DNA from 2 places in the Emticicia fluvialis genome. Region 1 is predicted to be linked to the other one. Evidence: riboswitches for the same ligand, from Rfam matches in the RefSeq annotation. Region 1 holds a riboswitch; the other holds the start of a gene.

The links. Region 1 has a riboswitch for thiamine pyrophosphate ahead of thiM (hydroxyethylthiazole kinase). Riboswitches for the same ligand answer to the same signal wherever they lie in the genome.
Region 2: linked by a shared signal. The riboswitch ahead of NZ848_RS10185 (TonB-dependent receptor) and the one ahead of thiM (hydroxyethylthiazole kinase) in region 1 are both predicted to bind thiamine pyrophosphate.

The regions. Positions count from the first base shown of each region.
Region 1 covers NZ_JANUSD010000003.1:110,305-125,730, forward strand. Annotated here, with positions in the region: gene NZ848_RS04305 (FtsX-like permease family protein) at 1-663, opposite strand, end outside; gene NZ848_RS04310 (PadR family transcriptional regulator) at 971-1,297, opposite strand; gene NZ848_RS04315 (hypothetical protein) at 1,674-1,892, shown strand; gene NZ848_RS04320 (sialidase family protein) at 2,011-3,234, opposite strand; gene NZ848_RS04325 (hypothetical protein) at 3,520-4,977, shown strand; gene NZ848_RS04330 (DNA alkylation repair protein) at 5,007-5,672, shown strand; gene NZ848_RS04335 (AAA family ATPase) at 5,897-7,270, shown strand; gene NZ848_RS04340 (DUF4435 domain-containing protein) at 7,272-8,246, shown strand; partial or broken gene NZ848_RS04345 (helix-turn-helix domain-containing protein) at 8,395-8,592, opposite strand; gene NZ848_RS04350 (PKD domain-containing protein) at 9,536-10,105, opposite strand; gene NZ848_RS04355 (hypothetical protein) at 10,674-11,066, opposite strand; gene NZ848_RS04360 (hypothetical protein) at 11,143-11,556, opposite strand; TPP riboswitch at 11,836-11,928, shown strand; gene thiM (hydroxyethylthiazole kinase) at 12,006-12,797, shown strand; gene thiE (thiamine phosphate synthase) at 12,799-13,434, shown strand; gene thiD (bifunctional hydroxymethylpyrimidine kinase/phosphomethylpyrimidine kinase) at 13,431-14,267, shown strand; gene tenA (thiaminase II) at 14,254-14,904, shown strand; gene NZ848_RS04385 (DUF4261 domain-containing protein) at 14,983-15,426, opposite strand, start outside.
Region 2 covers NZ_JANUSD010000007.1:168,999-184,424, reverse strand. Annotated here, with positions in the region: gene NZ848_RS10255 (ROK family protein) at 1-679, shown strand, start outside; gene NZ848_RS10250 (hypothetical protein) at 759-1,355, shown strand; gene gatC (Asp-tRNA(Asn)/Glu-tRNA(Gln) amidotransferase subunit GatC) at 1,356-1,646, opposite strand; gene NZ848_RS10240 (lysophospholipid acyltransferase family protein) at 1,746-2,483, opposite strand; gene NZ848_RS10235 (TerC family protein) at 2,550-3,305, opposite strand; gene NZ848_RS10230 (tagaturonate reductase) at 3,528-4,994, shown strand; gene NZ848_RS10225 (APC family permease) at 5,078-6,520, opposite strand; gene NZ848_RS10220 (NUDIX hydrolase) at 6,556-6,954, opposite strand; gene NZ848_RS10215 (amino acid permease) at 6,951-8,609, opposite strand; gene NZ848_RS10210 (alcohol dehydrogenase catalytic domain-containing protein) at 8,888-9,940, shown strand; gene NZ848_RS10205 (aldehyde dehydrogenase family protein) at 9,950-11,425, shown strand; gene NZ848_RS10200 (GNAT family N-acetyltransferase) at 11,428-11,922, opposite strand; gene NZ848_RS10195 (barstar family protein) at 11,919-12,341, opposite strand; gene NZ848_RS10190 (muconolactone Delta-isomerase family protein) at 12,394-12,690, opposite strand; TPP riboswitch at 12,840-12,937, shown strand; gene NZ848_RS10185 (TonB-dependent receptor) at 13,049-15,244, shown strand.

The DNA of each region.
Region 1 (15,426 bases):
ACCGGCCAGCTGCTTGAAAGTAAAAATTTCAAAGAGTGTTGAATCGGCAAAAGCCACCCGGTTTACGTTCTGAATCTGACCATCTTTTTTAAATATCAGGTCACCCAACCAGCGCAGGCGTACGTAGTTTTCAATTTCGGGGAATGCCCCTTTAAAGACTTGCCCCATAGCCGGAGAACTCACCGCCATATCATAATGGTTGCCATTAAATTTCAATTCGTTATCAATTCTGTAAATTCTGTCGGCCTTTGTATGATACTGGTCAAAGCTCAGTTCGTCGCTCACATATAAAAATATGAGCAGGCAGGTGGTAAGGCCCGTAACCAGACCAAACAGATTGATAGACCCGAAGGTCATGTTCTTGCGTAGATTCCTCCACGCTATTTTAAAGTAATTGCTTATCATAATTGTTGAAAATATAGAAACTTGTTGATACTCATTTGTTTTCCGGATCAACCGGCGTTTCAGAAAATACGGCCTGCAAAACCGCAGCACCTCCCACACATACAGCCATCTGGCTTTAAAAAGACCCTTTTCTTCTACCATCAGCTCAAACTGCTCGTGCATATCTCCCTGAAGTTCTTCGGCCAGTTCATCCGGCAGCAGAACCCTCAGCAGCTTATCTGCCAGCTTGGGTGGTGATATGTTTTCAGGTTCTTTCATTTAGATATTGAGTGAATGAGTGAATGAGTGATTGAGTGAATGAGCGATTTAGTGAATGGTGAATTAGTGATTAATTGCAATTAATAATCAAATAGTGTAAAGCATTAGATAAAATCATAACAATCAGTTAAAACGATACGCCTTCGAGGCAAAGTTCAAGACACCATTCACCGCAACGCGGCCGCTAATTCACTAAATCAGTAAATCACTAATTCACTAAATCACTAATTCACTAAATCAGCGGAACGCCGCCCGCTCATTCACTAATTCACCGCAACGGCGGCCGCTAATTCACTCATTCACTAATTCAATTAAACGACAGCTTCGGTATGGCGCTCCAGAGTTCGTTTCTCATGTCTCGCATTTCGTCGAGCGTACGTTTACCTAAGCCCGTAATGCTGAAATATCTTTTCCGGCGGCCACCTCTTTCATTGGTAGCACCACCCAACTCCGACTGCACAAAACCCTTTTCTTCCAGCCTATACAAAGCCACATGAACCCCGCTCAGACTGATAACCCGGTCGGTGCGTTTTTTGATTTCTGCTGCTATGGTTACACCGTAAGCGCTGCCTTCAAGCACCGCCACGGTAAGCAAAACCAGCTCTTCAAATTCTCCTAAATAGGGTCTTCCCATAATCTTACTATTTCATTAGTATTTGCTAAACAAATCAGGCCTACAAACCCACATTCCCTTCAACGCCACCCGACTTTCTATTTCATTATATTTTGTTAAACAAATGCAGTGCCAAACCAAAAGCAACTGCAAGTACTAAAGCGGGGATTCAGAATAATATTTGGTTTCAAAACACCCCTCACCCAAAACCCTCATCACACAATGCTCGCTACAACAACAAAAAGGCGCTTTCTAATTTCCTCCACACGGTTGAGGAAGGTTAAGTGGAGTTAAAACCAAATAATATTTCATATACATTTGTTGGATATTTTAAAATACCCATCCCCCACCTGTCCGAAATCGGACATCCGTCGTCCGTTTTTGGGCATATCAAACGGTGGCTTTACTGCCCTGCAAGTTTCACCCCAAACTAACAAGAATCAAATGCCCCGACATAGACCGCCGTGCGCACCAGCCCAAAGCCCGGCAAGGGGATGCTGTGGCCAGGGAGGCATCCAAACCCCAAAACAAAAAAAACCAGCACCAGGCTGGCTTTCAATATATAAAATGTCTCGACAAAGGCAGTGGTTCGCACCAGCCACTCATTCACAAGTAAGCCAGTCGCTAATTTACCAATCACTCATTCAGCGGAACACCGCCCGCTAATTCACTAAATCAGCGGAACGCCGCCCGCTAATTCACTAAATCACTAATTCGCTCATTAGCTCATTAGCTCACTCCACCACCCTCACGCTCAAAGCGGTTTTTTGGTTGGGTTTAGCTACTTCGTGGGCTATCAATAGCTTGCCGTTGGCTAGTAATGTGGTGGCGTTCTGGCCGTAGTCAGAGCCTTTCAGTACTTGTTCGTCCTGTGCTTTGCCGCCTGCCACTTTGCTGTATAAAATCCGGCTGGCACCGCCTTCGGTGGTTTGTTCCCACACAAAAAAGGCCTGCTTGTCGTCGGCAGTTACCGTGCCGTTTTTGGCGTTGGCGTTCAGTACCTTCAGTAAATGGCCATCGGTGGTGGCCAGCCGCACGCCAGCCTGCACGGCGGCTCCTGAAAACCACGTTACCAGCGCGCCATTTTGGGTAGCCACAGAAGTAGCCCCTGTATGCGGGCAACCTTTAATTTCCCATTTGTCATCATGCAGAATCTCCGGTTTTGTCCATGTCAACCCATTGTTGGCCGAGGTCATGCGCGCAATATCGCGGATATCATCATTGTTATCTCTATAAAAAACATTCAGCACACCTTTGGTATCAACCAAAAGGCTGATGTTGCAACAGTCGCACACCACAGGGTCAATCACTTTTTCAGGCTGAAACACCCCGTTTTTGGTAATTACCATGCGCAGGTCGCGCTCTTCATGTTTGGTGCTGCCTTTTACATCTTTCAGGTAAGCCACGGCTATTTCATCATTAGCCAGCACAACGGCATCAAAAAAGCCACGCGTCAGACGCGACGTGTCCGAATCAACCGATGCCGGGGCTGTCCAGCTCTGGCCATTGTCTTTAGAAACCGTGAATCTGATCTGCAAATCGCGTTTGGGTTTGGGCGCCGGGGCAGCAGGTTTGTCATGATTGGCATGGCCGCCTTCTGCAACTGCCGGAGCCGCCACCTCGTTTCTGAACGAGAAAACCGCCGCCATGCTGCCATCTTTTTTGAAGAGTAATCTCGGGCGCATCAGGCGGCTGCTGCCCATGAGTGGGCTGGCAAAAACCAGTTTTTTGTCGCCAAAGGTTTTGCCGCCGTCATTAGATACCGCAAAGAACAGGCTCAGTACATTGGCTGCATCTTTTTCGGTCCAGTACAAAACGGGTTCACCCTTATTATTTTTAGTAAAAGTAGGCAAAGTGTAGGCGCTAGCGGTGTTGCCGAACGGATTGCTCTGCGCAACGGCTACCCCAAATAGCCCGGCCACGAGCAGGGCCGTCATCAAAAAAACATTCTTTTTCATTGTTTCTATAATGGTTGAGTTTCCTGTAAAGGAATAATTTAGAAGAACCTTAAATACCAAAACTAATAGAGTAACCATAGCAAAACAAGAAAAATCGGTTTAAAATCATTTTCATAGCGCAGGGGCATCAACTACTGATATTCAAAAATTTAGTCGATGCAGACCTTGGCCTCTTATGCGCGGCTATATATCTGAGCATCAGCCTGATGCCATATAATAAAAACCAAAGTAATCATTTGCACCTGGTCTGTTTTCAATCGTACATTAGTAAAAACCTTTGCTACCATGCCCGACAAAAAAGAACCCGAATTTGATGTGCAACGCCAGGCCATTATCGTAATTCATGGCATTGGCGAACAAAGACCGATGGATACCCTCCGCGACTTTGTGCAGTCGATAGCCCCTCCGGTACCCCTTGCCGGCAATGCCGATGCCCAAGAGCCACCAAAAAGAAAGTTTTTTAACAAGCCCGATGCCCTCTCTGAAACCTTTGAGCTGAGACGCCTCACAGCCAGCGAACACGCCAGAACTTTCAAGACCGACTACTTTGAGTATTACTGGGCCTATAAAATGAGCGGTACGAAGTTATCTGATATTGGCTGGTGGATGAAAGAAATTCTGTGGCGACCCAGGCGAAACATCCCGCCGCGCATCAGGTGGATATACTCTTTTTTCTGGTCGGGTATGGTGCTGGCATTACTGGCTACACTAACCTACTTTGCCGACAAAACCTTTGAGCTGGACTGGAAAAACAGCCTCTATGCCTGGCTGACTTCGGTTTCGCCACTGTTACCCAAGCTGCTCGCCATCAGTAAAGTGCTGCTTCCGCTTGTGTGGGCGGGTATCAGCTTTTTTCTGATTTACTTTTTAGGCGATGCCGTCAGGTATATGACGCCCCGCACGGGCAATATTGAGCAAAGGCAGGACATCAGGCAAACAGGCATTGAACTACTTACCCGGCTGCATGAGGCAAAAATTGAAGTACCTGCACCCAAGAAAACAGGCGACAGCCCTGCCCACGAGAAACCCGCCAAACGCTATGTAAACAAATATGACCGCATCATTCTGGTTGGCCACAGCCTGGGTTCAGTTATTGCCTACGACTTAATCAAGTTTCTCTGGACCAGGCAAAATGAGTTACTTAAACTGACAAAAACCCAACTGGAAGCCATTGAAGACGCCGCAGATAAACTGAATACCGACCCGACAGAAACCAACCGGAACGCCTACCGCGAAAAGCAGTTTGAGCTTTGGGTCAGCCAGTATCAATCGCTTGGCTCATGGCGTATATCAGACTTCATTACGCTGGGCAGCCCGCTGGCACATGCCGAACTGCTGCTGGCCTCCAGCCCCGCCGACCTGCAACAAAAGCAGGAAGAACGCGAGTACCCCACCTGCCCGCCAACACCTGAAACAGGCAAAAAATTTACTTTCTTTAGCAACCAGACGCGTAAAACAGCCTTGCACCATGCCGCGCCTTTTGCACTTACCCGCTGGACAAACATAACCTTTGCCAAAGATTTTGTGGGTGGCAATATTGGTGCTTTCGGGCATGGGGTAGAAAACCATTATATAGCTGCTGAGGCAAAAGCCCTGAACAAAATACCGTTTCTGTCGCACGTGGCATACTGGAACAGCACCGAACCGAAAACCATAGATTTGATACGCAGCAAATTACAGCTGAGAATAAATAAAAAACCTGCAACAAACGTTGGCACAAACACGCAGATTGATAAAGATTGAATATTTTTAAGGATTAATACTATTCAGCTATGACCATTGACGAGATATTGACCGACCTGAAAGCCCGCGCGAACGAGAAGGTGTGGAAGATGAACAAGAAAAACGGTGCGCACGACAACCAGTTTGGGGTAATGATGGGCGACATCAGAAAGTTAGCTAACAAGATAAAAACCAACCACACCCTGGGTTTGGAGCTATGGGCAACAGGCAATATTGAAGCCAGACTGTTGGCAACGCTGGTAATGGTGCCAAAGAATTTATCGGCTGACGAGCTGGATAATATCGCCCGTTCGGAGAAGTTTCCGCAACTGGCCGACTGGCTGTATTCATACATAATTAAACTACACCCCAACAAAGAAGAACTACGTATAAAGTGGATGCAGGAAACCGAACCCACGGTGGCACGCCATGGCTGGAGCCTGACGAGTGGCAGAATAACCCGCGAGCCGGAAGGAATAGATATACCCGGGCTGCTCAATAGAATAGAAACCGAAATGCCCACCGCCGACCCATTTGTACAATGGACCATGAACTCGGCATTGGCACAGATAGGCATCAATCACCCTCAATACAGGCAACAGGCATTAGCTTTAGGTGAAAAACTAGGCATCTACCGCGACTACCCCGTTTCCAAAGGCTGCACCAGCCCCTTCGCCCCCATCTGGATAAACGAAATGGTGAAACGGCAGGGGTGATAATATGATTGTATAACAAACTAATTACATTTTAATATAACATTCAGTAACGTAATTTTTAATAAAATTAATTTTTCACTACATATACTCAATTATAGTAGCTATAAAACTTATTCCACAAAATAAATTTGCTTTATATTAATTTCTTGATTTCCTTTAGAATTAAATATTTGGTGGAAATAAAATTCATCAAATTCTCTTAAAAAAATTCAAATTTCAAATACATGCAAATACAAAGCTTTAAAGTATTTCAATTACATGGGACAGCTAATTATAATATAGACTTTGTCGATAATTACTTAATTCTTGTAGCGGAAAATGGTTCTGGTAAAACCACTCTTGTGAATATATTTTATTATTTCTTATCAAGACAATGGAAAAAGCTAAATGAATTTAAGTTCGAGAAAATTGAGTTAAAAATTGATGATACTATTTACACCTATGAAATGAAATGGAAAAATATTGCTTTAAGAGAAGCAAAAATTTTCAAGAGATTTCCTGGACAATATCAAATTATTGCAGAAAAAATTCTTCGCGAATATAGTATTAGTGAAATTGCTGAACCACATGAGTTTATTGATTATATAATGTCAGAATATGATATTCCTCGTAGTATTGCTTATGAGATTGCTCGAATGCTGCGAAATGAAGAAATATCTATTGATAGTTCTAGTGACTTAAAAAAAATAGATGAGGCATTAAATGAAATTTTCAAAAACATACAAATTGTTTATTTGCCCACATACAGAAGAATTGAAAAAGATTTAAAAAATATATTTCCAGAGCTTGAAGGAAATATGAAAGAATACGAACTCCGTAGAAGACTTAGATCAAGAGGTGATAAAACACCTTCTTTTATTGAGCTTGTAGAATTTGGGATGGAAGATGTTAAGGAGAGGATTCAAAATAGGTGTCAGGAATTAAGACATCATTTTTACAATAATTTGAGTAGAAAAATAACTGGGTCTTATTTAGAAGATATACTAAATAAAAGGTATAAAAGTTTTGATTCAGAGAAAATTCAAATTTTTAATAGAGAAGCGCTTGATTATTTACTAAATCGACTTGATGATAGTATTATAAGCAAATCCGGAAAAGAAGCTCTTAATGGTTTCGTAGAAATGGTTCAAAAAAAGGGAGCAATTAGCGATGAAGATAAAATTAACGCTTATTTTGTATGGAAACTATTTCAAATTTACGAAGAGCAACAAAAAGCGGAACTAGACATAAATAAATTTGTAGATATATGCAACGATTATATTGGCTCATCAAAACGTTTTTTTTACGATAATGACAATTTTAAAGTTGATATTCAGTTATCGGATTCCTTTTCATCAATTGAATATAAAGATTTGTCATCAGGTGAAAAACAAATAGTATCACTTTTTAGCCATTTAATTTTATCAAAACAAAAATACTTTGTAATTATTGATGAACCAGAGCTTTCTCTTTCTGTACCATGGCAAGAAAGATTCCTTCAAGATATTGTTAATACAGAAGACTGCGCAGGTATTCTAGCTGTAACCCATTCTCCATTCATTTTTAGAAACTTTTTAAAATCATATTCTCATTCTTTAGAAGAGTTTAAGTTCAATTAATATGTCCTTTCTCAAAACCTTACTATTAGCTGCAGAAATACCAGAGGCTTCTTATATTAAATTTCTACAACAGTATAAACTCAAAAAAAACACGTTCCACGTATTTTTTGAAGGAGAAGAAGATAGGTCATTTTATGTAAATTATATTGAGACATTGATTCCAGAAAATTATGCAAAATTTTATTATGTATGTAATGGAAAAGATAACGTTTATCAAAACCACGATTCAATTAATTGGAAAATATATAATAAGAACCGAGCACTATTTTTTACAGATAAAGATTTTGATGACATTTTAAATGTTAAAAGGAAATCGGATGAGAATATATTCGTTACTGCATTCTACTCATTCGAAAACTACTTAGTTAATGGATCAATATTAGAAAGGTTTTTGCGAGAATTATGCCGCTTAGAAGTAGACAATCATGTTAAGGCCCTAAAAGACATTTTTGAAATTGAATTGAAGAAATTTTCAGACAATGTTTTAGTAATGTCAGCTTGGCTTATTTATGTTATAAAAAATGATTATCCAACAAATTTTAACGAAATTGATTTGGATAAAATATTTGTTATTGATAATGATTTAAAAATCAAAAGAAGACAACGAAAGGATTATAAATCTTTATATACTTATTTATGTAAATCAACTGGGACAAATCATAATTTATCATTTAGGGATGTATTACTAATAGCTAGACAACTGAAGCAATTAAGTGTTCCAAAGGTCTATATTAGAGGCAAATATGAGCTTTGGTTTCTTTTTATCTTTTGCAGAAAAGTAGGTAATAGTACTATTGAAGAGATTAAAGAAAACATTAAAGCTTTTAATAAAAATAACAATGTTAAAATTTCTAAACCTAATTTGAGTATAGAACTAAAACTACAAAATATTGTTCATATCATGGCACCTAGGATACCTATCCCTAGTGATGTAAAAAAGTTTTTAGATTTAAATATAGCAAAACTCCAAAATTGATAATTATTAAAATCCTACGTTGTAGTCGCTCCTATCGCTAATTAAATAGGCTAAACTTAACCGTGGCACGCCTATACTCTATTGGTGCTGGAAGGCGGGTGTGCCGCGTACCCAATTCGACAATCTGCAATTGAAAATCGACAATCCCCTAGTTCGCTATTCTATACTCACTAGGCGACTGCCCTACCCATTGCTTAAAGAAGCGCGTAAAATGTGGAGGATATTTAAAGCACATTTCGTAAGATACCTCGCTGATAGACTTGCTGAAATCAACCACTTTTTCTTTAGCCAAATCAATCACTTTCCATTGAATATACTCCTGCGCCGATTTCCCTGTTTCTTTTTTTTTCCCAGCAGAGTCTCCCGCCTGCATAAGCCCAAAGCCCGGCAAGGGGACTCTGCCGCAGCGGCTTGAGTCACTCATTACATTAGAGTTCTAAGCGCAATCCCCCTGGCTCAAAACCTTGCCGCTTGTAGAGGTCTCTGCTTTTGTTGTCCCGGCAGAGCCTCCCATGTGCATAAGCCCAAAGCCCGGCAAGGGGACTCTGCCGCAGCGTAAAATCACTTCTTTCTTGCTCTAATGGTAACAGCCTTGCCGTCATTATCAACAAAATAAAACTCCAGTATTTGCCCGGTTACCAGCCCGACTTCAAACCAGGTACACGCGTGCCACGGTCAAATTAGGGTAATAATGGGCGACATCAGAAAGTTAGCTAATAAAATAAAGACGAATCATGCCCTGGGTCTGGAGCTATGGAAAACTGGTAATATTGAAGCAATAAGTATAACTCGTAGTGAATTTAAGATGAATACACTAATAGACCTCAAATTAGCACTAATCAAAGATTGTTGAATTTAATCAGTTAACCTTCCATTCAAACGGAATCCCATAGAGATGGTATATCAGTAGACGTAGATTGGGCTTATAGCTGTGTATCCCGTCAGGGATAATATATTTATTGTTGAGTATTTAATATATCGTCCCGATGGGACTTTATACGTGTATCAGCAATATTTTCTACCTATATACCATCCCTACGGGATACCCAATCTTTCAAAAAACGCAGAATCAATCTAAAAGCAATCTAAAACAAGTGCAGATTCATTTCTGCATCAAATGACTTGAAGATGTTGAACTGAATGGTTCAATCAAACCCTTTAGAATATTTATTGGCAACTTATATTCTCCGATTCCAGATGCACTACGGGTTAACTACAAGAATTTGCCAGAATAAACTAAAAAAACACGGTAAAAAGAGATTAAGAAACAGAAACACAACAATAATATTCTATTTTATCAGCCTAAGCGTAGTGCAAATATATGGATCGATTGTAATTGTATTCGACCATACCATACCACTCTGAGCATAAGCCCTATATCTATAATCTCCTGCTTGCTTTATTACGGTTACAAAACCTGTTGTTCCACACGAAATAGATGAAGCCTGGCTACTACGTGTTATTACACCCTCTTTAATATCATCCATATACACCGTGATGGTGCCCGAGTCGGTAATATTAGTCCAGAACATTAAGGTACCTTTAGGTTGGACAGTAACTATTTTTACAGTAGTGGTCTTTGAGTTTTGCCCGGCTTTTCCTCGGGCATGCAATGTCACAGAGAACTCTTTATTCTCATCAAATTGATAAGTGGGATTCCTTAAATTTGAAATATCACCGGTTCCAAAATCCCATTCAAAAGATTCTGCATTTAGCGATTTGTTCTGAAACGTAACTTTACCCAAGTCATTTTGTTTATAACTAAAATCTGATATTACAGGCGGGATTTCATCCTTTTTGCACCCAAAGAAGAACAATTGAAATAATAACAAAATAGCAAAAGAATACTTTTTAGTCATCGGAAAAGTTTATTTATCGATGCCAAAGTTAATAAATTCAGTCAAAAAAAACCAAATCTAAAGTTTGATTTAACACAAATAAGCTTGCGAAGATAATGGAATAACAAGGCGGTTCCATTTATTATCCCGGCAGAGTCTCCCGCCTGAATAAGCCCGGCAAGGGGACTCTGCCGCAGCGGCTTGAGTTACTCATTACATTAGGGTTCTAAGCGCAATCCTCCTGGCTCAAAACCTTGCCGTTTGTAGAGGTCTCTGCTTTTGTTGTCCCGGCAGAGTCTCCCGTGTGAATAAGCCCATTGCCCGGCAAGGGGACTCTGCCGCAGCGGCTTGAGTTGCTCATTACATTAGGGTTCTAAGCGCAATCCCCCTGGCTCAAAACCTTGCCATTTGTATAGGTCTCTGCTTTTGTTATCCCGGCAGAGTCTCCCGCCTGCATAAGCCCATTGCCCGGCAAGGGGACTCTGCCGCAGCGGCTTGAGTTACTCATTATATTAGAGCTTTAAGCAGAGTCTCCCGTGCGCCAAGCCTTGCGGTTTGAAGGGGACTCTGCTTTGTATCATAGGTAAAACTACTTCTTTCTTGCTTTAATGGTAACAGCCTTGCCGTCATTATCAACAAAATAAAACTCCAGTATTTGCCCGGTTACCAGCCCGACTTTTTGTTTGTCTTTTTGCAGTTCGGTTGATTTCTCCTTCTTTACAAGACTGACCTCCATCTTGCCAGCTTCAGAAGCATTGGGTATCACTGACGAGGTTCTCAAAGTACATTTACTTTCAGACTGTGGAATTAACTCCAGCAAGAACTCTCCGCCGGCAAATGGGGCCGGATACTCCTTTGCATCAATAATAACATCAAAAGCCTGATAAGTTCCTTTTATTTCAGTCGACAAATCCGGCTCAGAAGATTGCTTGCCGCAAGCAAAAAACATAATCGCGAGCATAAGTAGTAAAAGTTGCTTCATTAGGTAGAATTTAAGATTAGTAAATAATACGTTTGCTTAAAACAAAACACTCATTACTTCCTACAATCATTGATAATTATATTCTTTTTGCTCTAACCATTCTGCTGCTGCCTGTAACTCCGCCGTCATATAGTTGTAATACCTGATTGTAGAAAAGTCCATAATCCCCACCGCTATCTAATAAATTAAATTCAATTGCAGTACCTTTCTTTCTTAAAAGAAATCTACTATAAAACGGTTCTGTATACATTTTGCCTTCTAAATTAGTTAATTTGAAAACAATTTTATTTTCTCCAATACTAATAATTTCAATTATTACTTCGGGTTGCCTAGGGTCAACTGCCTCGGTTTTCGTATCCACTACAGTTTCATAGACCCGATATTTACCCACCACCTGTACCGCCAAATCGGTTTGGGGCTCAGGTTCAGCAGTTGGTTTGCCACAGCCAAAAAATGCAAAGGCCAGCAACAGCAGTAAAAGGTTTTTCATGCCACAGGATTTGAGATTAGTGATATGTAAAAATAGATATATTGGCTACAATTTGCAAGGGTTGAAATTGCTGTGCATCCTTTTTTAGAAATACTTTTAATTAAAATAAGAATTAAATGAGAAAAAGTCATCAAAATTTCTGTACGCGAATCAGTAGGGGTTCAATATTTTGAACCCCTACTGAGATAGGCTATCAATTCAAAATCCAACAGCGTACTAAAAGTTCGCCCCACAATCCCCAACCATAATTTGCCATTCCCCTCAAAAGCCTTATCTTTGCCACGGCTTTAGGGGTATTCTGTATAGAATTGAGAGAGTCCCTTTGAACCTGATACGGTTGATACCGACGTAGGGAAAAGCGAATAATATATAGCTGCACAGCGCATATCTTATCCACTTTTTTTTCAAAGCTTTCTCGCCCGGGCCATTGTATCCTAAAATTCCGAACAATGGAAAAAACCCTCTGGAAACACATCCAGACTGTCCGCACACAGTCGCCACTGGTACACAACATTACCAATTTCGTTGTCATGAACAACACCGCCAACGCGTTGCTGGCTGTGGGGGCGTCGCCCATTATGGCACATGCCCACGCCGAAGTGCAGGATATGACCCGTATCTGCCAGGCATTGGTTATCAACATCGGCACGCTAGACCAATACTGGGTGCAATCAATGCTTCTGGGTGCTCAGCAGGCACAAAAACTCAACAAACCCTGGGTACTTGACCCCGTTGGCGCCGGAGCTACTCCCTACCGCGACAGCTCTCTGAGCGAGTTACTCTCTTATAAACCAACCGTTATTCGCGGCAATGCCTCTGAAATACTGGCACTGGCACGCGCCAACACCACCCCAACTAAAGGGGTAGACAGCACCGCCGAAAGCAACGAGGCCATTGATGCCGCCCAACAAATAGCCACCGAATATGATACCCTGGTGTGTATATCCGGCAAGACCGATATCATCGTCAGCAAAGACAAGCGCATTTACCTCAACAACGGCCATGCCCTCATGACCCGCGTTACGGGCCTGGGTTGCTCGGCCACTGCCGTTATCGGTGCGTTTATAGCTGTTATTGAAGACAAAACCGAGGCATTGACAGCCGCTATGGCTTTGTTCAGCATTTGTGGTGAACTGGCCGCCAAAAAAGCAAAAGGCCCTGGCACTTTGCAGGTATTGCTGCTTGACAAGCTCTTCAACATAACCGAAAAAGAGTTTTTGCAAACCATCAAACTTTCCTGACATGGCCGGGCATCCGCAGTTTCCGTATGCTTTATATCTGGTAATTTCAGAAGCCGCCTGTGTGGGTCGCAGCTTTCTGACAGTGGCAGAACAGGCCATTGCCGGAGGCGTGGAGATTATTCAGCTGAGAGAAAAAACGCTGCCCACGCCCGCTTTTATAGAAAAAGCCCTGCAACTGAAAGAAATAACCGAGCGCTACGGCATACCGCTCATCATTAACGACAACCTGGCTGTGGCCAACGCGGTTGGGGCTTTTGGGATACACGTAGGGCGGAGTGATACTCCGCCAACAGAAATCAGAAAAAAATGGGGTACGCAATTACAAATCGGCTATTCGATAGAATACCTGAGCCAGCTGGATACCGCAGAAGCTGAAACGGCCGACCATTACGGCATCAGCCCCATTTTTGCCACGCCTACCAAAACTGATACCGTTACAGAATGGGGGCTGGAAGGCCTGCGGCACATCAGAAGCCTGACCGACAAACCCCTCATAGCCATAGGCAGTATTAACCAAACCAATGCTGCCGCCATTTGGCAGGCCGGAGCCGACAGCCTGGCGGTGGTGTCGGCCATTTGCGCTGCGCCGCACCCCGAAAAAGCGGCTTACGAATTACGAAACCTGATTTTGAAATGAAGCAAAAATACACCTATTCATCTGCCCTCACCATTGCCGGGTTCGACGGCAGCGGTGGCGCAGGCATTCAGGCCGACATCAAAACCTTCTCGGCGCTGGGTTGTTACGCTACATCGGTACTTACCGCCCTGCCGGTGCAAAATACACAGGGCGTGCGCAGCATTTACCCTATACCCTATCAGGCGGTGGCCGGGCAGATAGAAGCCATCATGGACGACATCCCCCCGCGTGCCATCAAAATCGGCATGGTGCATACCGCAGAGCTGGTACATACCATTGTTGCCACCTTGCAGAAATACCCTGCCGTTCCGTTGGTGTTTGACCCCGTAATGGTGGCCACCAGCGGCCACAAACTGATAGAAGACGCCACCATTCAGGCCATTATTGAAAAGCTGTTTCCGCTGGCTTCGGTTATTACACCCAACATGGACGAGGCCGCCATTCTGGCTAATATGCCCATTAAAACGCTGGACGATATGTACCTGGCCGGAGAAAAAATACTGGCTCTGGGCTGCAAATCGGTATTGCTGAAAGGCGGGCATCTTGATTTACCCGTTATTACTTCGCTGTTTTTCGACGGACAGGGCAACATCCTCCCGTTTGAGTTCGAGAAATTCGCTACCAATAATACGCATGGTTCGGGTTGTACGTTGTCGTCTGCCATTGCGGCTTATCTGGCGCAGGGCAATGGCCTGAATGAAGCCGTAAAACTCGGGCAGACTTACGTGCATAAGGCCATCAGGCATGGGGCAAATGTGGCCATCGGTAAAGGCAATGGCCCGCTGAATCACTTCTTCAATCCTCAAAAACTGATTAAAAATGAAATGGTCTGACAACGCCTGGCAAAACATAGCTCCGGTGTATGAATCTATTCTGCAAATGCCCTTTATTCAGGAACTGACCAACGGCACCCTGCCGCTTGAAAAATTCCAGTTTTATCTGATGCAGGATTCCCTGTACCTCGAACATTTCGGCAGGGCGCTGGCCATTGTGGGTGCCAGAGCCAATGCCATACCCGATATGCTGGCGTTTTTCCGTTTTGCCGAAACCACCATTATTGTAGAAAACGCCCTGCACGAATCTTACTTTAAAGATTTTGGCGTTGATACCAAAGATAACATACAACCAGCCTGCCACCACTATGCGCATTTTCTGAAAAGCACCTGCGCGCTTGACGCCGTTGAAGTTGGCATGGCAGCCGTGCTACCCTGCTTCTGGATTTACAAAGCCGTTGGCGACTACATTTACGGGCATCAGCAAAAAGAAAATAACCCATATCAGAAATGGATTGATACTTATGCCGGAGAAGAATTTGGCGTGGCCGTACAGGCAGCCATTGATATATGCGACAGAAATGCGGCGCAAACAACAGACGCCATCAGGGCTAAAATGACAGAAGCCTTCGCAGCATCATCCCGGCTGGAATATGATTTCTGGGAAGCAGCCTACCTTAACCGCCGGTGGAAATAGCCGCGGCGCGCCGCAACCGTGCCAAACCAAATATGCTTATGCAAAAGAGTCTGGCACGGTTACAAACAGCTTAAAACCCTAGTAATTAGGTATAACGGTTACCACCTGCCGGGTAGGTTCTACTTTTGAAGCCTCATATCTGGTTTTCCATACCGGGTTTTTACCAATACCCTGCACGGTGGTGTTGTCTCTGATAAAATCGCCGGTGTCAACCACGTAGTAAGCCAGCATATTCAGCATACCTGCTATTTCATGTGCTTCGTACTTACGAAACGAACACTGAAAATCAGCAATACCATACGCATGCAGGCCAAGGGTATCCATCAGTATTTCTCCGTTGCTCAGCTCAAACAACCTGAAATTCATCGCGCCCTCCAGAAACTCCGGCTCCTGCGCATCGCAGGCCTCCATAAATTTCGTCGCATCCAGCAGTTTATTACTGTTTCTGTAATATACCACCTGTGCACCGGTAGCCTGCACCACGGCACAAACCAGGGTATTAAAAAACTCTAGCCTTGCCTG
Region 2 (15,426 bases), on a different contig from region 1:
TTCTACATTAATTGAAATTACTGCCATTCCTGAAATAAACGGTATAACCATTATTCCGGATTTGAAAGAGCGTTTCCCGAATCATGATTTCTTCCTTGAGAATGATGCAAACGCTGCGGCTTTGGGCGAATACTACTTTGGCGAAGGCGATATCCCGGAAGATTATATCATGGTTACGCTGGGTACAGGTATCGGCGGAGCAGCGATTATAGACAAGCAGGTATTTAAAGGCGGTGGCGGTAATGCAATGGAGCCTGGTCATATTCCGTCAAAACATGGCAAAGTATTAGAGCGTAATATAGGTAAAAATGAGTTACTTGACCTGGCCAATGCCATGCGAAAAAACTATAATGGTAAAACCCAATTGCCTGCAGACGGTACTATCTCAACCACCGGTTTGGTAGCGGCAGCAGCAGAGGGAGATGAGCTGGCACAAAAGATATTCGACGAAGTAGGAGAAATGCTGGGCAGTGGTCTGGTGTCTATGATTAGAATCCTTGACATTACTACTATTCTGATTGGTGGTGGCTTATCTGCTTCATTTGACTATATCATGCCGTCAATCAATAAACAGCTGGAATACTGGCTTACACCTTATTACCTGAAGACTTTAAGTATCAGAAAAGCAACATTGGGCAATGATGCCGGCTTGCTGGGTGCAGCAAGCTTGTGTTTCTGATTTTTGAATAGAGATTTTGCAGGAAGTATTCTAAGGGGTACTTCCTTTTTTTATGATTTTTAACCACCTTACTCAGCCAATGGAACTATCTCATGCCATATCAGACGCTGTGCTGACACTAACGGGCATTTTTGTGTTTTTCCGCTATCTGCTCAGGCTTCCTTTGCCTGTTTGCTTAAGCTGGGGCGCCTTTGTTTTGTCTGTTACTTTAGCTGCTTTGTTTGGTACACTTCGTTTTTTGGGGGTGATGCCTTCTGCGGTTAAAATATCTGAACTTTTTCAGCATACGGCAGGTACCATTGGGGCATTTGGTTTGGTGTTTGCCAGTGTGTTTCTGGCGCTCAGAAAACCAATGCCGGCTTTACCGGTATATGAGGTTCTGGCTTTAGGTTTGGTAACTTTTAGCGTAGTAAGACTAACCGAAAATTATGCGCTGCTCAATACAATTCTGACGGTTTCAATACCTATTGTATTTTTAGCCGGTTTATGGGGGTTGTTTAGAGCGGCAAAGCAGGCATCTGTATGGCTGCTTTTAGCTGTGGTAGCGCTTATTGCCGGTACTTTCAATAAGAACTTTATGGCAAACAGTTTTGTAGATAGTACCAATCTTTACCATTACCTGCTGGCTATAAGCCTGCTTTGTTTTGGCAGGGCGGCACAGCAGCAGGCTTACTGATTATTGCTCAATTACTTTAGGTACCAGAAAGTATTCGCCATCTTGCTTAGGTGCATTTTTAAGACCTTTTTCGCGCGAAAGCTGGTTGTTAGCCATGTCTTCTCTGAACACATTCACTTCTTCGCTCATGTGGGTTAATGGTGCAACTTCGGTTGTGTCCAGCTCTTTCAACTGATCCATCCAGTCAAGAATTTTAGATAAATCCTCTACCATTTTTACCTCTTCCTGTTCGGTTAGTTCCAAACGCGCCAGATGGGCTATTTTCTTTACAGTTTGTTGTTCTATTTTCATACTGTTTTTTCTGCAATATTTAAACCGTAATAATGTAGCTGAAAAACTCTTATTTACGGGCGGTGCAAATGTAAGACTAATACTTAAAAATGATGAGCTTTAGGCTTTATATTTATCTAATGTGCCCTGAATAACGCCGTAAACTTGTGTTTTCAGGTCGTACAGGTCTTTTTTTGTTAAACCTGTTGTGTCTATCGGGGCATGGAAAACCACCCTTATCTGGTGAGGCCACATCAGTATTTCAGGCATTACCTTATAGTTATCTACCAGCGAAACAGGAACCAGAGGAACCTGGTTTTCAATGGCCATTGAGAAGGCCCCGTCTTTAAATGGCTGAACCATCTGCGGAAAACTGGTAGAATGAATGCCCCCCTCCGGGAAAATCATAATACTTCTACCAGATTTCAGCGCTTTTATAGAACGGGTTAAGGCTTTGGTACGGCTACCTTTACTACTTCTGTCTACCTGAATATGTAGCTGCGTAAACATATAACCAAACAAGGGTATGTTTTTTACCGAGCTTTTGCCTACAAATGCAAAGTAATTTTTGAGTACGGTGCCCATCAGGGCAATGTCAAGATAACTGAAGTGGTTGGCACAAAAAACGTAGGTCTTTTTAGGGTCTATTTCGGCTTCATAAATAATCTTTACAGGCATGCCCGCCAGAAAGAAAAAGAAATGCCCCCAGATACGGTTGCAATGATGGGCCACAACTTTCCAGTTTTCTTTTTGAAGGCTAATGTAAACAACCGGATATAACAGCAGAAAGATTAATACAAACCAAAAAAGGCACCAGCCTGTGTATAATTGAGATAATAGTTTTTTAAGACGGTGCATGGGCAAAATTCAGGGGAATGATTCTACAAATATATGCTTAATCTATTCCCCTGAAAAAAAATCAGTTTATTTTATGTCCTTGTGTAGGTTAACAGGCTTACTGCTTTTACGCATTTTGATGTTCAGAATCTCTACAAAAAATGAGAAAGCCATTGAAAAATAAATATAGCCTTTTGGTACGTGTACTTTAAAGGCCTCGGCCACCAGCAGTGTACCAATCATTACCAGAAACGCCAGTGCCAGCATCTTCACTGTCGGGTGTTTTTCAACAAATTCTCCTACGCTTCCGGCAAACAGAAGCATGGCAACGGTTGATAACACCACCGAAACGGCCATAACTATTATGTTGTTGGTCATACCAATGGCAGTAATGATGGAGTCAATAGAAAATACCATATTGATAACGGCAATGTCAATAATGGCTCTCGACAGTTTCGAGGCTGTTTTGCTACCCGAAACGTTTTCTTCCTGACCTTCAAGTTTATGGTGTATCTCTGATGTTGACTTATACAACAAAAATAAACCACCGCACAACAAAATAAGGTCTTTGCCACTAAAGCCGATATTCCACGGCAGGCCTATATCCTGCAGGTTAAATAACTCTTTTTCGAGTCTGAGAATCCAGCCTAAAACAAAAAGCAGGGCAATACGAATGGCCATTGCCATAATAAGCCCGATACGCCTGGCTTTCTTTTGTTCGCCCTTGGGTAATTTGGATGAAATAATAGATACAAAAATGATATTATCTACCCCTAATACTATTTCTAATAGGGTAAGGGTAACAATGCTTGTCAACGCTGCGGTTGTTAGAATCTGTTCCATTAACGGTTTAAAGTGGTTTAATTGTGGGCGAAATTATTGGTTTTTATACTTTATGACAAGCCTGAACTTGATAAATGGATAATATAATACTAATTAAATGTCTAAAAACCTGATGAGTACAAAGGTCGCCGCAAAAAAGTATTAGAATTAAATTGAATATTAGTTGATATAAGAACCTGTAATGTCTATTTTTGTTTAATAATCTATTTTACGTAGACCTTAATGAAAATTGATAAATCTTTACTTACCGAGCCCGCTTTAACTCAACTTCCTGAAAAAGTATTACAATTTGGTACAGGTGTTTTGCTTCGTGGCTTGTGCGATTATTTTATTGATAAAGCTAACAAAGAAGGAATATTTAATGGCCGGATTGTTGTTGTAAAATCAACGGATTCAGGTGGAGCTGACACTTTTGCTGAGCAGGATAACCTGTATACAATTTGTGTAAGAGGTATTGACAAGGGTGCGCCAAAAGAAGAGAACATCATCTCTTCGGCTATCAGCCGTGTGTTATCTGCGCAAAGCCAGTGGTCTGATATTCTGGCAACTGCCAAAGACCCGGCCATTGAAATTGTTATTTCAAACACTACAGAAGTTGGCCTGCAATATGTAGAAGAAAGCATTTTGCAAACACCTCCGGCTTCTTTTCCGGCAAAACTGACTGCCTGGCTGTATGAACGCTTTCTGGCTGGCTTGCCCGGTGCCGTTATTGTGCCAACAGAACTGATAGTTGGTAATGGAGACAAGCTAAAAGAGATTGTTCTGCAACTTTGTGCATTTAATCAGTTACCTGAAGATTTCATCGAATGGCTCAATACCGAAAACAGGTTCTGTAATTCGTTGGTTGACAGAATTGTGCCAGGTAAACCCAAAGGTGAAAAACTGAAAGAGTTGTTTGATAAGCTGGGGTATGAAGATGACCTGCTGACTATTGCAGAGGTTTACCGCCTGTGGGCCATTGAAGGCGATGACAAAGTGAAAGACGTTTTGTCTTTCTATGAAGCAGACCCGGGTGTAAAGATAGAAAAAAACATAGAGCAATACCGCGAATTAAAGCTGAGGATGCTGAATGGTACACATACCCTGATGTGCGGTATGGCGTATTTGTCTGGCTTTGAAACAGTTAAGGAAGCATTGGCTGACGAATTGATGGAGAAGTTTATCACCATTCTGATGACTACCGAGATTGTGCCGGCGATTCCTTACAAAATAGAACCAAAGGTTTGCCAGCGCTATGGCAGAGAGGTGCTCGACCGCTTCCGTAACCCGTATCTTGAACACCAATGGATTAGCATTACGCTGCAATATACCATGAAGATGCGTATGCGTAACATTCCACTATTGCTTAACTATTATAAAGAGTTTAATACTATTCCTCAATACTTTGCACGTGGTTTTGCTGCTTATTTATTGTTTATGAAAGCAGTAAAAGAAGAAAACGGCAAATATTACGGACAAAAAGACGGAGAGTTATATCTGATTCAGTGTGATTCGGCTGCCTATTTTTATAAACTGTGGCAGAAGAACGCAACAGAACAGTTGGTGAATAAGGTGTTATCGAACAAAGCTTTGTGGGGTAGTGATTTAACCAAACTACGTGGATTTGCCGAAAATGTAACCACGCACCTTTCTAATATGCAAATGATTGGTGTGAAAGAGGTGGTATCGGCATTGAACGTATATGCCTGATAGAAAAAAGAACGTAATAGCAGATATACAAAAAGGCGGAAGATTCATTCTCCCGCCTTTTTGTATTTATAAACATAAGCTTTTTACGATTTCCGGTTAAACCACAAATATACCGGTATGCCTAGCGCAACTATGCCCAGCCCCGGATAAGTAAATTGTGGTTTTTCTTTAATTAGTATCAGAACAATGGCCGAAGCCACAATTACATACAACATTGGAATAACAGGATACCCCGGCGCTTTGATAGGGCGTTCGGCATCGGGCATTTTGCGGCGTAAAATAAAGATGCCGTAAATAGTAAAGGCATAAAACAAAATAACCACGCCCATCAGGTAATCAAGTAAGTCGCCATATTTACCTGTCAGGCACAAGAAGCTAGCCCAGAAACATTGCCACCAAAGGGCATTTTTGGGTACACCTCTGTCAGACAACTTACTGAAATTCTTAAAAAATAGTCCATCTCTGGCCATTGTATAATAAACCCTTGACCCCGATAATATAAGGCCATTGTTACACCCGAAAGTAGAAATCATAATTAACAAGGCCACTACAATAGAAAAGCCCTGGCCACCTATCAGATTGGCCGCGGCCGCAGCCACGCGGTCTTCGCTGGCAAACTGAATACCTCTGCTGAGCACATCAATGCCGTTAGGGTCTCCTTTCAGAGGCAAAATACAAAGATAAGCCACGTTCATTAACAGATACAGAACAGTTACCAGCATGGTGCCAATGGCCAGTCCTCTCGGAATAGTTTTTCTGGGTTCTACCACCTCATCTCCGGCAAATGTTAATCCGTTCCAGGCATCACTTGAAAACAAGGTTCCTACCTGTGTTACGCCCAGAGCCAGAATAATAGTAAATCCGCCTATGGCCGTAGTTACCCACTCGTCACCTGTTTTTGCGGTGCTGGTTGCATCAAATATATGAGAGAAATTCTGCGAAATAATGTCGGCATTGGCTCCGAGAATAAAGCCCAGAATAATGAGCATGGCAATGGCTCCGAGTTTGGTAGTGCTGAATATATTCTGAATAATCTTACCCTCCTTTACCCCTCTGGTATTGGCATAAGTAAGAATAATGATGCTTACAATAGCCAGTAAACGCTGCGTTGTAAGTTTAAAAGAAGTATCACCTAAAACAAAAATCTCGTGTTTATCACTGATGAAATCAGGGAAAAGCACACCCGAATACTTGGCAAAAGCCACCGCAACTGCTGCAATGGTACCCGTCTGGATAACGGCAAAGAAAGACCAGCCGTAAAGAAAACCCGTTAGTTTGCCATAGGCTTTCTGAAGAAATACATATTGCCCGCCGGCATGCGGAAACATAGCCGTTAGTTCGCCATAGCACAAGGCGCCTGTCATGGTTAGTACACCTGCCAGTAACCAGGATGCCAAAAGCCAACCCGAAGAACCAACCTGCCGTGCAATATCAGCACTGACAATGAATATTCCGGAGCCAATCATAGACCCCGACACGAGCATCACAGCATCGTAAAGGCGGATTTCTTTCTTAAAATTTGCCAATTTTTTCTTGTTAAGGTTTATTGATAGAATGTCGGTTAATCTATTAAGTCACGCTCTTTCAGGTATCTGAAAATGAGCTGGTCAACAGCAGAACTTCTGAGCCTGTCAGCGTAACCAAGCCAGGCAATTTCATCAATTTCAGCGGCGGGGGTCAGGGTTCCTTTATAATCTGCTTCGTAGCAGGTCATTATAACCAATGTGCCTTCTGCATGGCCGTGTGCCTGTGCCTCAAATTTTCCGAAGAAACGTAAAGAATCCGGCAGCAAATCAACGGTTAGTTCTTCTTGTATTTCTCTCAGCAATGCGGCTTCATCGCTTTCGTCAGGCTCTCTTTTACCGCCCGGAAAATAAAAGACATCTTTCCCTTTGCTTCTGGTGCTTAATATCTTTCTGTTTTCTACGCGTATCCAGGCAAGTTTATCAATCTTTTTCATGATTGCTTAGCCAGCTTACTGTTCTGGTAGCCGTAAGTAAAATAAATAACCAATCCCAGTAACATCCAGATAATAAACATGCGCCAGTTAGACCAGCCCAGTTCTGTCATCAGATACAGGTTGGTTAAGATACCCAACACAGGTAATAAAGAGAAATTGTGCTTAAAGCTAAACACAGAGAGGGTTAGCCATACCAGCCAGAATACTACCAGCAGGGGTCTCGCTTCCAGATGTTGTACCAGGTTTCCATTTCTATAGGTCATGTATAATGCAACCAGCATCAGCAAGGCAGTAAGGTATTTGGCATTAATATAAGGAATTTTGAATTTGGCATCTTTGCTTAGGCCTTTGGTGTCGAGATACAAAACGCCGGCACAAACCAGAATAAAGGCAAAGAAAGTGCCCACACTGGTAAGGTCTACAAAGAAACTCATTTTGAAGAAAAGCGAAGGCACCGCTACCAAAAAGCCGGTAACTATGGTAGCAAAACCAGGTGTTTTGAACTTAGGGTGAATTTCGCCGAATTTTTTACCTATCAGCCCATCGCGGCTCATAGCCATCCAGATGCGTGGTTGGCCAATCTGATAGGCCAGCAAGGCACTGGTAATAGCCACCACGGCGCTTACTGAAATAACCCCGGCTACAAAATCAAAGCCTACTTTTGAGAAAACATAGGCAAGGGGGTCGGCCACGTTCAGTTCCTTATAGTTAACCATACCGGTAAGTACGGTGGTTATCAGCACATATAATACAGTACAGATAAGCAGACAGAGCAACATGGCTCTTGGTAAGTCTTTCTGAGGATTCTTGGCTTCTTCGGCAGTAGTAGAGATAGAGTCGAAACCAATAAATGCAAAGAAAACGGAAGCTACACCACTTAAAACGCCCTCTATGCCATTGGGCGCAAAAGGCGACCAGTTTGCCGGTTTTATATAAAAGGCGCCTGCCAGAATAACAAGCAGAATAACACCCATTTTTAATGCAACCAGTATATTGCTGGCATTGCGCGTCTCTTTGATACCAATATAACAAAGCGAGGTAATAAGAACTGTAATAAGACCAGCAGGCAGATTAAATATAACCTTGATGAACCCCAGGTCTGGGGCTTCGCTAAAGGCCGTTGCCAGAAGTTGATCGCCACTGGTTATGCCGGCGCCGCCCGCCTTAACGGCCTGGTAGGCTTCTTTGGCAGATGTATAGTCAATAGCCAGCCACATAGGAAATTTTATGCCGAAACCAGCCAGCATAGATACAAAATAGCTAGACCAAGAGATGGCCACTACCATGTTAGATACGGCGTATTCAAGAATTAGCGCCCAGCCGATAATCCAGGCCAGTACTTCTCCAAACGAAACATAAGCATAAGTGTAGGCACTACCGCTAACGGGTACCATTGAGGCAAATTGTGCATAGCTAAGCGCTGTAAATACACAGGCTATGGCCACAAATACAAAAAGAAGTGATACGGCAGGGCCACCGTTGAAGCTGGCCAGCCCTATTGTACTGAATATACCAGCACCGATAATGGCCGCTATGCCCAGCACTGTAAGGTCTCTTACGCCAAGAATGCGTGCCAGTGATTGGCTTTTGTCGCCCGATTCTGATTCCTGAATTGCTTTACTGACATCTTTCCTGCGAAAAAGCGAATTACTCATGGGTGTTTAGATATTTAGGTTTTTATGAGTTTGTTATGGTATATTTTTCAAAACTATCGAAAAAAAGATAATACTAATCTATTAAAAGCAAAATTTTTATCGGAGTAAGGTTATTTTTATATACGTTTTTTCAAATAATTAATGATTGTAAAGCATCTATTTCTGAAATTTTATTCTAAAAACCTTGTCTGTGGCTCAATAGAAACTTACATTTGTAATTGTTGACTTGTATAGACAAGTTGGCTTAAAAATGATTGTCAATTTTTAAAGATTTTAAAGTGAAAGCCGCAGTTTACAAAGGGAAAGAAGCCATAATAATAGAAGAGGTAGCCATGCCGACTTTGGAGGATGGCGAAGTGCTGCTTGAAATTGAAGCATGTAATGTGTGCGGAACAGATTTACGCACTTACCGGCACGGAGATAAGAAAATTACACCGCCCCGTATATTAGGCCATGAATTTTGTGGAAGAGTGGTGGAGTCAAGAAGTAAGGATACTGATATAAAGGTGGGCGACAGAGTGTTGATGTACATTGTTTTGTCTTGTGGCGAATGCCGTTACTGCAAAGCAGGAAGAGAGAACCTTTGCCAAAGCCGTACTACGATGTCGTATCATCTCGACGGCGCGTTTGCTCCTTTTATGAAAGTACCAGCCAAAGCTGTGCGCCGCAGGCAGTTGTTTAAAGTAAGCGAAGAATTACCCGCAGGGCCTCTGAGTCTTGCCGAACCTTTGGGCTGTGTAATAAACGCCCACGGCCGAGGCAGGCTGGAAGTAGGCCTGAAAGACAAAGTTGCCATTATTGGTGCCGGGCCAATAGGCGTGATGCACGCGCTGGTGTCACGGTATCAGGGAGCGCAGCAGGTAGATATGTTTGATGTAATGCAAGCAAGGCTGGATAAGGCAACTACTTTTGATATTGACCACACGGTAAAAGCCGAAAAAGAAGGCAGCCATCTGGAAATGGCACAAGAACTAACCGACGGATTGGGTTATGATGTGGTAATTGTAGCCGTGAGTGTAGCACAGGCACAGGCCGATGCCCTTGAGATAGCCGGCAAAGCAGGCAGGGTAGAGTTTTTTGGCGGTTTACCAAAAACCAATCCTTTTGCTATGCTTAATACCAATCATCTGCATTACAAAGAACTACGCATCAGCGGGTCTTATTCAGAAAAAATGAGTGATTTTCAGGCAGCCACGGCCTTGGTTCAGAAAAAGGATTTCCCGGCAGATAAGATAGTAACCCATACGCTGCCACTGGGCAGTATTACGGAAGCATTCTCCCTGATGGAATCTGGCGAAGCGCTGAAAGTGAGTATTAATCCGAATTTGTAAAAACAACCCATGAATACAGAATTATCAAATAGCCTGAAAGGGCAGGCATGGGGTCTTTTTATTGACGGCCAGTCTGTTCCGGCCGAAGATGAATCGACCATCACTATCTTTTCTCCTGCCAACAGAGAGCCTATTGCCTCCATTGCCCGGGCTACCGCCAATGACATCAGCAAAGCGGTTGAAACCGCGCAGGCTGGCTATAAAGAATGGGCAAAACTGACGGCTTATCAGCGTGAAAGCATCATTAAAAAAGCTGCTGCCTATGTGCGCACACAGGCCGACCGCATAGGTATGCTGATGGCATTAGAGCAGGGGAAGCCTTTCAACCAGGCCAAAGCAGAAATTATCGGTTCCTGCGATACCATCGAGTACTTCGCTTCAGAAGCTGTACGCGTAGAGGGATATGTAAATCAGACAGAGAAGGCAGGTGTTTTTTCAATAGTAAAATATTATCCGGTTGGGGTTTGTGCATTAATAACTCCCTGGAACTACCCGGTTTCTTTGTTGTCGTGGAAACTCGGGCCGGCATTAGCTGTTGGCTGTTCGGTTGTGGTTAAGCCCACAACAGTTACGCCTTTGTCGCCTATGGCTTTTTGCATGGCATTAGTAGAGGGGGGCATTCCGGCCAGGGTAATCAGTGTATTAACGGGGCAGGGGTCAGTAGTAGGTGATGTGCTTGTGAAACATCCACTGGTAAAGAAAGTAGCCATGACCGGCTCTACTGCCACCGGAAAAAAACTGATGCAGACGGTAGCGCCCTATCTGAAAAAAATATCGCTTGAACTCGGCGGCCAATGTCCCGCCATTGTGTGTGCAGATGCCGACATTATAAATGCGGCTGCTGTTATTGCCTACAAAGGATTCAGGAACATGGGGCAGTCGTGCAGTAGTATTAACAGGGTGTATGTGCATGTATCAAAGCATCAGAGTCTGGTAGCTGAACTAAAGAAAAATGCAGAGAAACTGACCATTGGCGACGGAGTTACCGACGGCGCAGCAGACCTGGGACCTATGGCTACTGCTGACGGTATTACAACCACAAAACAGCACATTGAAGACGCCATTGGCAAAGGCGCATCATTAGTTACAGGTGGCAGAGCCCCCGAAGGCGGGCAATATGAAAAGGGGTTTTATTTTATGCCAACCATACTTGACAACTGCCATGCGGGCATGAAGGTAATGCAGGAAGAAACCTTTGGTTGTGTGGTGGCGGTTGAGACCTTTGAAACGCTGGAAGAGGCTGTTAACAAAGCTAATGATACCAACTATGGGTTGGTGGCCTACGCCTTTACGAAGGATTTTAAAACGAGTATGCACCTGGGAGACGCGCTTGAAGCCGGAACCGTTTGTGTTAACAGTGGCGCAGTAAATACTAATTATGCACCTTATGCAGGTTGGAAAGACTCAGGTTATGGGGTAGAGTTATCGCGAAATGCTGTTTTTGAATACCTTGAAACCAAGCACATAAAAGTTGAAGCAATTTGATGTCAGGGTCGGTAACGGGCAAAAATATGTTCATCATATAATTGCCCTTCTTTAAACAGAGCGTGCTTGAGAACTGCCTCTTTTTCGTAACCCGCCTTTTGCAAGGCACGCATCGAACCGGTATTATATTCGAAAACACCGGCGTAGATGCGGTGAATGGGGTAGTTGGCAAAGGTAAAGTCAGTTACTTCTTCAATGGCTGCAGACATGATGCCTTTGTTCCAGTAGGGTTCTCCGAGCCAGTACCCAATTTCGGCATTTCGGCAATAAATATCTTCCTTTAGCAGAATACCTATGCCGCCAACAGCCTTGTTTTCTACTACTATAGCCAGGTTTTCTGCTGTATTTCGGGCAAGTTTAACCCACTCAAAAGCATCAGTAATGGTATAAGGGTGCGGAAATATATCTTTCAGATTCCTCCAGATACGGTAATTATTTGCGTTTTCTGCCAAAGATGGCTCGTCTCCTGCCTGCCATTTTCTCAAGAAAAAATTCATTCGCTTCTAAAAGTAATTTCCTGTTTAGTCAATAGTTCTTTAATTCTGGCACTTTCTAAAAAAGCAAAAATCAGTTCTTTTTTGGGCAAGTCTTCTTCGTCATCTGCCCAACGCCAGTCTTCACAAATGGCATCCAGCAAATTTAGCAGGGTTCCGGTTTTCTCGGGGTTCCTCTCTTTTTCAATGAAAACGTCGGAAGGAGAAATATACAGTACAATTTTTTCGTCTTCCAGCCACGACAAATCGCTTAGCATTTCGTCTAGTTCATCAAGCGTGAAACCAAACTCTTCCGGAAACGCCAGTGCATCGGCAATTTCTTCATAAAAGCCTCTGAGTGTCTGTGTTTTATTACCATCCAGTTCAACAATCGAGTAATTCTCTGGAAGAGCTAAATTATTAGTGATAAGAAAATTGGGCATGAGATTTTAGGCAAGAATATAAGTGGCCTGTTAAGCAGGCCACCAAAAGATGTTAGTTCAGTGAAAAAGTAGGAACTTTCATTACTACCGAATTATTAAACATTAATTCGGTAATGGTATGAGACATATAATCTATTAACGGAAATTCAGAAATAATATCCATTACCTCCAGTTCATCCTGGGCGTTTACAATACACCATAGTCTGCTTCTGTCTGAAGACAACGCATAAGAGTGCAATTTGCCATCTTCCAGCAATTGATTAACAGCAATTCTTTGATAAGGAATTTTTGCAATGAAACTTTCAGGGAAAGGCACTGGCAAATCAAATTCCACCATAAACTGAGTCATAGTATCTTCTCTTTAAAATAAAAACAGCACAAAATCTATACCACACAGGGTAATTTACTTTCGGATTACGTCAACAATTCCATTTGTGCTATAAATTTCTATCACTAATATAAACAAGATTTCTAAAAAAAACGTTTTCTTTGCACAACTTATCTCAAAAGGGGTGCCTTAATATAACGGGCTGAGATTATACCCATTGAACCTGATGCAGGTAATTCTGCCGAAGGGACAGAGAATAGTACTGGAGGATGCGCACCTGCAGAACTATTGTTTTCCATTTAAAATTTTGTTTAACCAAATGAGCCTCATGGGCTCACAAGATTTTACTCCTTTGCCTTGTTAAAATTTTCGTGATACAATGAAAAAATTAACAAAAAGTGTTACCAGTTTTCTTTTAAACCTATCTAAATCTTTTCAGGGAACCGTTTCGGTTGTCTTGCTGATGAACATGGTAGTTTTTTCAGCCAATGCTCAGGACTCTACCAAAATCAAAGAGCTGAACGAAGTAGTGGTGAGGTCTACACGTGCCAACGAAAAAACCGGTATGGCGTTCACAAACGTATATCAGCGGGATATCAGAAAGCAGAATCTGGGGCAGGATTTACCTTTTCTGCTCAATCAGTTGCCGTCAGTAGTGGTCAGTTCTGATGCCGGAGCGGGGGTAGGCTACACCGGTATCCGGATCCGTGGGTCAGACCCCACCCGAATTAACGTAACCCTTAACGGTGTTCCTTACAATGATTCAGAGTCTCAGGGTACTTTCTGGGTAAATATGCCAGACTTTGCGTCCAGTGTTCAAAGTATTCAGGTGCAGCGAGGGGTAGGTACTTCTACCAATGGCGCAGGGGCTTTCGGAGCCAGCCTGAACATCAGCACTTTAGGATATGAGCGTGAGGCCTTTGGCGAGACTAACCTGTCTTATGGCTCTTTCAACACCATGAAAGCCAATGTGCTGGCAAGTACAGGGCTGCTAAACAACCATTTTGTGGTTGATGCCCGGTTATCGAAATTATCTTCAGACGGATACATCGACAGAGCCAGTTCAGACCTGAAATCTTTCTATTTTTCAACGGGCTACTACAACAAAAGTAATTTTATCAGATTGAATATCTTCTCAGGGAAAGAAGTTACTTATCAGGCCTGGGAGGGGGTGCCCGAGAAACTTCTGAAAACCAATCGTACATACAACCCTTACACGTATCCTAACCAGGTTGATAATTATCAGCAGGATAATTACCAATTGATTTCGTCTTTTAAATTAAGCGAGCGCTGGACGTTCAATCCGACTTTGCATTATACGCGTGGTAAAGGTTACTATGAGCAGTTCAGGTCAGATGACGCACTTGCCAGCTATAAACTACCCAATGTGATAATAGGCGGAGATACCATTACCTCTACCAACCTGGTGCGCCGTAAATGGCTCGACAATCATTTTTATGGAATAACTTACTCTTTCGATTACCAGAGTAATAAGAAGCTTTCAGCCAATATAGGTGGGGCTTGGAACAAATATGATGGGCATCATTTCGGCGAAGTAATCTGGACAAAGCTGGCCGAAACACCTGCTAACGATTACCGATGGTACACCAGCAGGTCTCTTAAAACCGATTTTAACATTTTCGGTAAGGTATATTATCAGTTATCAGACCGGTTCAATCTGTTTGGCGACGTGCAGTACCGCACCGTTGGGTATGATATGAAAGGAATTGCCGACAAACTGCAGGATATTACCCGAAATACTTCTTTTTCTTTCTTTAACCCAAAAGTCGGGATGAATTATCAGTTAAGCGCCGGGGCATCTATATATGCTTCTTATGCCGTAGGTAATAAAGAGCCTAACCGCACCGACTTTGTGGATAACGTAAAAGCACCGAAACCCGAGCATCTGGAAGATTTAGAGGCCGGGTATCGCTGGGCAAACCAGAAACTGAGCTTTGATGCCAACTTCTATTATATGAACTACCGTAACCAGCTGGTATTGACCGGGCAGGTAAACGGAGTAGGTGAGGCCATACGGGTGAATGTTCCGAAAAGCTACAGAGCAGGTATTGAGCTGGTAGCCAACTGGAATTTTGCCCCAAAATGGAGACTAAACGCCAATGCTACATTCAGCCAGAATAAAATTAAAAATTTTACCGAAACCGTGGTGAATTACGATGGTGGCGCCGATAAAGTTAATCAGTACACAAAAACAGATATTTCGTTTTCGCCTAATGTGATAGCTGGTGGGCAGTTGTCTTTTGCCCCGGTAAAAAATCTTGAATTCACCTGGCTGCCTAAGTATGTAGGTAAGCAGTACATGGATAATACAGCAGACCAAAAACGTAAACTGAACGCCTTTTTTGTGAATGATTTGCGTGCCAATTTTACGGTGCATCCGAAAATTGTGAAAGAAATGACCTTTAGCCTTTTGGTTAATAACATTCTCAATCATCTGTACGAATCAAATGGCTATACCTACAGCTATATTTATGAACAACAGGTAGTTACAGAAAACTTCTATTATCCGCAGGCAGGAACCAATTTTCTGCTGGCGGTAAGAGTAAGGTTGTAGTTATTGCCCCACCCTGGCTTCCCCATTGTTGATATAGGCCAGGGTGGGGTTTAATATCAAAATAGATAAATTTTTGTAACAAGCATTCTGTAAATGTTTGCGTATGTAAGCGTTTTATAATTAGACGTTTATCTGTTTCTGTTAATCAGTTTTTCTTATTCTTCTGGGCTTTCCATTCTTGC